DNA from 2 places in the Proteiniborus sp. MB09-C3 genome. Region 2 is predicted to be linked to the other one. Evidence: riboswitches for the same ligand, from Rfam matches in the RefSeq annotation. Region 2 holds a riboswitch; the other holds the start of a gene.
The links. Region 2 has a riboswitch for cyclic di-AMP ahead of QO263_RS04525 (NAD/NADP octopine/nopaline dehydrogenase family protein). Riboswitches for the same ligand answer to the same signal wherever they lie in the genome.

Region 1: another riboswitch for cyclic di-AMP. It lies ahead of QO263_RS09670 (cell wall hydrolase); the one in region 2 lies ahead of QO263_RS04525 (NAD/NADP octopine/nopaline dehydrogenase family protein).

What each region holds. Positions count from the first base shown of each region.
Region 1 is NZ_CP127161.1:2,020,125-2,023,552, reverse strand. It holds gene QO263_RS09680 (M16 family metallopeptidase) at 1-626, opposite strand, end outside; gene QO263_RS09675 (M15 family metallopeptidase) at 964-1,755, opposite strand; cyclic di-AMP (ydaO/yuaA leader) riboswitch at 1,955-2,086, shown strand; gene QO263_RS09670 (cell wall hydrolase) at 2,094-2,816, shown strand; gene QO263_RS09665 (exodeoxyribonuclease III) at 2,897-3,428, opposite strand, start outside.
Region 2 is NZ_CP127161.1:928,202-931,629, reverse strand. It holds gene QO263_RS04530 (methionine synthase) at 1-445, opposite strand, end outside; gene QO263_RS04525 (NAD/NADP octopine/nopaline dehydrogenase family protein) at 445-1,563, opposite strand; cyclic di-AMP (ydaO/yuaA leader) riboswitch at 1,667-1,793, opposite strand; gene QO263_RS04520 (sigma 54-interacting transcriptional regulator) at 2,157-3,428, shown strand, end outside.

The DNA.
Region 1 (3,428 bases), 1.1 Mb from region 2:
TATCCCTTTACCTTTTCAAGAACTTCCTCATGCTCTAATGGAGACACTATGCTTATAACAGTATTATTCGGAATGTAATATTTATTATAAAATGACATTATTTCATTTCTCGTAACATTTTTAATAATGCTTTCTTTCCCTAATATATCATATCTCAATGGGCTTTTTTCAAAGCCTATGCTGTTTACTTTATTAAAGCTAAAATGCTCCACATCATCGTAGCTGTTTCTAAATTCAGCTAATATAACTCCTCTTTCCTTTTCTATTTCTTCAGAAGGAAAGGTAGAATTTTTAATAATATCTGATAATATTTCTATAGATGGATCAAACTCTTGAAAAAGAGCTGTAATTGAAAATACTGTAGATGTATAAGTTGTATAAGCATTATAGGAACCTGCCCTATCTTCTAAATCCTGATCTATATCAATATTTGTTCTAGATTTTGTGCCTTTAAAAAGCATATGCTCAATAAAATGACAAAGACCTTTTTCATTTTCCTCTTCATTTACAGCACCTACATCAATTCCTAATTGTATAGAGCAAAGCTCTGTATCTTTTTTTATAGAAACTATTTTAAATCCATTTTCTAATGTATATTCTTTCCAATCAAAAAAATATTTTTCCATTGTTAAAACTCCTAATCTAGTAAGTGAATTATTTTTCTTCCATCATATTAATTTATTGCCTGTAATCACACTATCTATGATATTATAATTGATTTTAAATCAAATTAATAGGTTTAAATTTTTTATTTTCAGCACAAAAGCTTTAGTACATGTGTCAAGATATTGAAAAACCCCGTTTTAAACGAGACCACTGAAAAAATCCTTTTGTCATCCTGAGTGTCAGCGAAGGATCTCTCATGCATTGAAAACATAAGATTCTTCAACTACGTCTCAGAATGACAATCAAAAAAACAGACTTTTTCAGTGGTCTCTTTTAAACATGGGGCTTCTTTGATTATTATCTAGTGATTTCTATGTCCTTTTCAAAATGCTGATAATCTTTTAAACCATTCCATTCTCCTCCCCAAGTCCAGCCTCTACTTTTAAATGCATTATAGCATGTATCATCTCTCGTTATCATACCTTTTCGTACATTGCCCCTATCTAGATACATACTGCCTTCTTCTGGAAGTACTATATCTCCTTTTACATAGGGATTTTGAATTGGATTTATATCTATGGCTATACCATAGCTATGGTTTGAAAACACTTCTTTTTTTCCAGTTACTTCTCTTGAGCAGAAAGCAGATGTATTGTTATCTGCCATTGATAGCTCATCATTTGCATCGTAGTCATCAATTAGCCTAATCTTCCCTATGGGAAATTTCTTATCATAGAGCTCTTTAAATATGTCGATAACCTCTTGTGCTAATTTCTTATGAACTACCATCTCTCCCATACATTCATTATCATCAAATCCCCAATATGTAACTTTTATATATGAAAGCTCATCTAGCTTTACAGGTGTATTTTCCCTCCAAGATACCCCTACTATTTTTTCTGTAATCTCCTCTGATAAAATGCTATACATAAAAACCGGTGCGGTATTCTCATCATTCTTTGTATCATCATATTCTTCATAAGGAGTGTTGAAAGCTAGTAGGCTATTATTAGGCAATGATGGTTCTTCATCTATGCCCTGAATATTCCTATGGTTTTTTTCTTTTATTATTAATAAGGACATTAATATGACTATCGCTACTAAGGATATAATCTTGATGCTATTGATAACCTTACTACTTTTAATCATCTTGTCCTCCTATTCAATAATTACTTTTGCTGCTATTTTTATTTTATAACATATCTCTATACTATTATATAGCTTGACACTGTTTTATATGATAATAAGGCCATATCAGCTTAGTATGGATGCAGCGGCAATTTATTCCTTATTTCGAATATTGGTTGACATAATAATTTAAGGTCTGTATAATAATTACTATGCAAAAACACTATACTTGCTGAATCCTAGATTTCTAGGTACGGAGGAACCAATTAAGGGGTTAATCCATGATCTCATGGTAGGGAGCCTTCTGTCCCGAACCCGTCAGCTAACTTCGGAAGCAAAAAAGGAAGGAGTGTTTTCTAATGAAAATACATCAAAAAAGGATTGTTGTATCAATCCTAGTACTAGTATTAATCTTACTGAACATAACAAGTGTCTATGCCGCTGGAAATAGCACAAATTCTTATGTAGTATTAAAGTTTAGAAGCAGAGGCCCTGAAGTATCTAAATTACAGCAGGCTCTAAATAACAAAGGCTTCTGGGCGGGAAATGTTGATGGTATTTTTGGACCAAAAACTGAAAATGCAGTAATTGCTTTTCAGAAAGCTAACAAGATAACTATTGATGGTATAGCTGGTAAACAAACTCAGTCCTTATTATATGGAACTTCAGCATCTACTCAAGTATCACGTGGAACAAGCTCAGGCAGCAGTGCAGAAACTACAAATGTGTATTGGCTTTCAAGAATAATCCATGCTGAGGCTGGATCTGAACCATATAGGGGAAAAGTAGCTGTAGGAAGTGTTATCTTAAATAGAGTCGTTTCAAGCGAATTTCCTAACACGATAAAGGATGTAATATTTGAGTACTATAATGGTATTCCTCAGTTTAGTCCTGTCGCGGAAGGAACTATCTACAATACTCCATCAGAAGAAAGTGTACAAGCAGCTAAAGATGCATTAAATGGTGTTAAACCAGTAGGAAATTCAACTTATTTTTTCAATCCAGATAAAGCAGAAGGCAAATGGATTGTAAATAACAAGACATATGTAACACGTATTGGAGATCACGTGTTTTACAAATAGTAAGATTAAGAAAAATTAAAAATGACAGAGACGGTTTCATCACCTAATGACAAGGATGATGGATAACCGCCTCTTGTTATCTAGTCAAAATAAATTTCTAGCAATACAGGGCAATGGTCACTACCCATTATGTCTGGACAAATCATGGAATCCTTTAACTTGTCCTTCAATCTTTCAGATACAATAAAATAGTCAATTCTCCAGCCCACATTCCTCTCTCTAGCTTTTCCCATATATGACCACCAGGAATAGGCATCCTCCTTGTCTGGATAAAAGTATCTAAATGTATCTATGAAACCATTGTTAAGCAGTTCAGTCATCTTTTCTCGCTCTTCATCTGTGAAACCAGCATTTTTTCTATTGGAGCTTGGATTTTTTAGGTCTATTTCCTTATGGGCTACATTTAAGTCTCCACATAAAATAACTGGTTTTATAGAATCAAGCTCCTTAAGATAATTTCTAAAGGCATCTTCCCAGGTCATCCTATAATCTAATCTTGCAAGCTCTCTTTGAGAATTTGGAGTATATACATTAACAAAAAAGAATTCTTCAAATTCTAATGCTATTACCCTTCCCTCCTGATCATGCTCTTCAATATCCAACCCATATCTT
Region 2 (3,428 bases):
AAGGATATTTTGATTTTATCCTGTCTATAAGATTCCTTGGATAAGATTCTTCTTCTAAGCTTTCCTGTCCTTTAAGGTAAGCGATTACTTCATCAATATCTTCATTTCCATAAAAAATCTTATCAAATATGTTATGTCTTTCCGCTACTAAGGCTGTTGGCTCTGTACCGCCAAATAACCAAACTATATTCTTTAAGTTCTCATTTATATGGATATTTTCTTTTAATTCTTCTAATATTTTATTCAGTGGTTCTGGTGACAGTCTATACGAAAGCCCTACAATATCAGGCTTTTTATCTTCAATGATTTTGGTTAGCTCACTAACATCTATTCCTATGCCTACGGATTCCGTTTTATAATTTTCCTTTTCTGCTAGACCAAGAAAATTCATGGTACCTGCCACATGGACACAATTTCCAAGTGTCAATCCTATAATTTTTTTCATTAAACCACCTCTTCCAACCTTCTCTTGACTATTGTTCCTCTCCTTGCCAGCATATGCATTTCTGCAATTGTCAATCCTTCTAATCCCAATCTATCTGCTGTTCTACCTTCTTCTCTAAAGTCTCTGTTTGTCATTAATTGAGCTACATTAATTATTGAAGATATAGCCGGAGTTTTCATTCCTAAGCTGCAGGCCATCGATTCCATAGGTACTAAGCTATATGGAACATCCTCGTAAATATATCTAATATGTAGTCCCTGTGGTGCTTGTAATCCTTTATATGCTGGATTATTCTGAACAGCTTCAAAGATAGTTTCACCTTTTGTGCCATAGGTCTCCTTTAACCATTCAGTGGCTGATACTGTCTCTACCTGAAGCATTCTCCCTAGTTCCATTCTTTCTCTGTCTATTTTCTCCAGAAAATTTCCTATTGATGGTGTAATTCCTTCGGTATAATATTCAAAGGGTGCTCCCCTTTCGATATGCCCGCTGTTCAGAAGTGTAGGTGCTGGATGAAATATTGCACCGTAGTTGTTGATGCTAGTTTCTAGAACATCTTTTGCTGATATAAACTGAGGATATGCCTCGTTGATAAGCTCTAATACATAATTTGTTTTTATGGCTGGTATTGCAGCTAGAGTTACTTCCTTTTTAGATTTAAAAATATGCGCATGATTAAATGCCGTTGATCTAGAGGCATAAATGAAGGTTTGAGCTTCTGCCACTATTATATTATTCTTCTTTCTTTCTCTTAATAGGGTTTCATATACCTCTAAAGCCCCTCCAGTTCGACCTGGATTTAGTATTATTATTTGACCATCCTTTAAATAAGGAGCCATTTCTTTAGCAATATAATAATGTCCAATGGCAGGAACAGTTACCATTATTATGTCAACATCTTTAATAGCCTCTTCCATATTGCTTGTTACTTTGTTCAGCACTCCGTGCCCATTTTCCTCACCTGTAAGGTAGATAATCCTATCTTTCATCAGAGGAAGAATCTTTTCTAATGTCCTATTGTACAGGTTTACCTTGTATCCGATCTTAGCAAGGTATCCTGCCATAGCAATTCCACCGTTGCCAGCACCAATAATACAATAAGTGAGCTCTTTTTTCAATAAAATCATCCTCTCCAAATAATATTTACTACTACATTACGTAAACTAAAATTTGGGGGTCAAAAAAACCATGGGGCTCCATGGGTTTCAAATCAGTATAATATACTGCCCCCTTCTACGCTTACGAGGTTAGCTGTCGGGTTAGGGCTAAAGGGTAGCCCCTCCTAAATCGGATTCACCCCTAAAAATTGGTTCCCCCGCTTCTCTAGAGAATTCAGCGATACTATATTTAGTTTATACAATCCGTTTTACAATTATACCATAAGTTTCCTAAGATTGCAAGTACAAAAATTTATATCTTTCTTTGACAGTCTCCTTAGTTGTAAAAGTAAATTAGACTCCTTTTTACATTGCAGTCTAATTTAGTCTTACAAAAAAACTTTTTTATAGCAGACCTCTTGAAACTATGCCCAAATTCAACTTCACAAAGTCTGATTTAGTTTTTCAATTGATCATTAAATTTTTTTGAAAAAATATATGTTTTTTATCAAGAAGGGTTTTTCTTAGATTTATTTAAAGGATTTTTCATAGAAAAATTGAATATGGTTTATGATGCCTTCTTTATTGAAAATCTGTTGGAGCTGGTGATAAATATGAATGAATTTATTCGATTTAAAATAATTACAGAAGATAGAATTGGTATGACACTAGCCATATTATCTGAAATCTATTCAGCTAATATAAATCTTAATTCCTTAGAAGTATCACCAAAAAAAGTCTGCGTAAAAATAGGAAAAATAGATAGCAAAAAAAAGAATTTACTAATAAATAAATTGTTAAAAATAAATGGCGTTATTTCCATAGATGAAATAGAGCTACTTTCATATGAAACAAATGAAAGAAAGCTTTATGCTATCATCAATTCCGTAGATGATGGAATAATTTCTATAAATAAAGATTTTAAAATTGAGATTTTTAATAATTATTGCGAAAATATTTTCAATTGCAAAAAAGAAGATGTTTTAGGGACAGATATAAGGAATCTAATAAATAACAACTCATCTATCTCCAATTTAATGCGAAAAGAAAATGTACATAATAACTTTCATTTTAATATAGAAAATACTAATAATAAACAATATATAACTACTGAGAGCCTTATTAAAGATGATAACGATAGAACCCTTGGGGCTGTAATATCTATAAAGGATGTCAAAAAAACTATACAGATAGCTAATATCATCTCTGCAAATAACGAAGGGATATTTAAAGATATTGTTGGAAATAGTCCTTCAATTGAAAAGGTCAAAGAAGTCTCCAAGCTAGTAGCTAAAAGTGACTCTACTATTTTATTGCGTGGAGAAAGCGGCACTGGAAAAGAGTTATTTGCAAAAGCCATTCAGAGACTAAGCAGTCGCAAAAATAAAAGCTTCGTAACATTAAATTGTGCAGCTTTGCCTGATAGTTTAATTGAAAGCGAGTTATTCGGGTATGAAAAAGGAAGCTTTACTGGTGCTATAGAAGGTGGAAAGGATGGACTTTTTAAGGAAGCTGATGGTGGCACACTGTTTTTAGATGAAATTGGCGAGCTTTCTGGAGCCATGCAAGCAAAGCTTTTGAGAGCCCTACAAGAAAAAAGCATTAGAAAAATAGGCAGCACAAAGGAAGAAGAAATTGACGTTAGAATCATAGCCGCTACTAATAAAAATCTAGAAGAAATGATTGATAATAACACATTTAGAGAAGATCTATATTATAGATTAAATGTCATACCTATACATATTCCACCTCTTAGAGATAGGCTTGATGATATTCCATTGCTTGTGTCCTTTTTCATAAATAAATTAAATAAAAAATTAGACAAGAAGGTAGAAGGAGCAGAAATAGAATTTATTAATAGGCTTATGAAGCATAATTGGCATGGC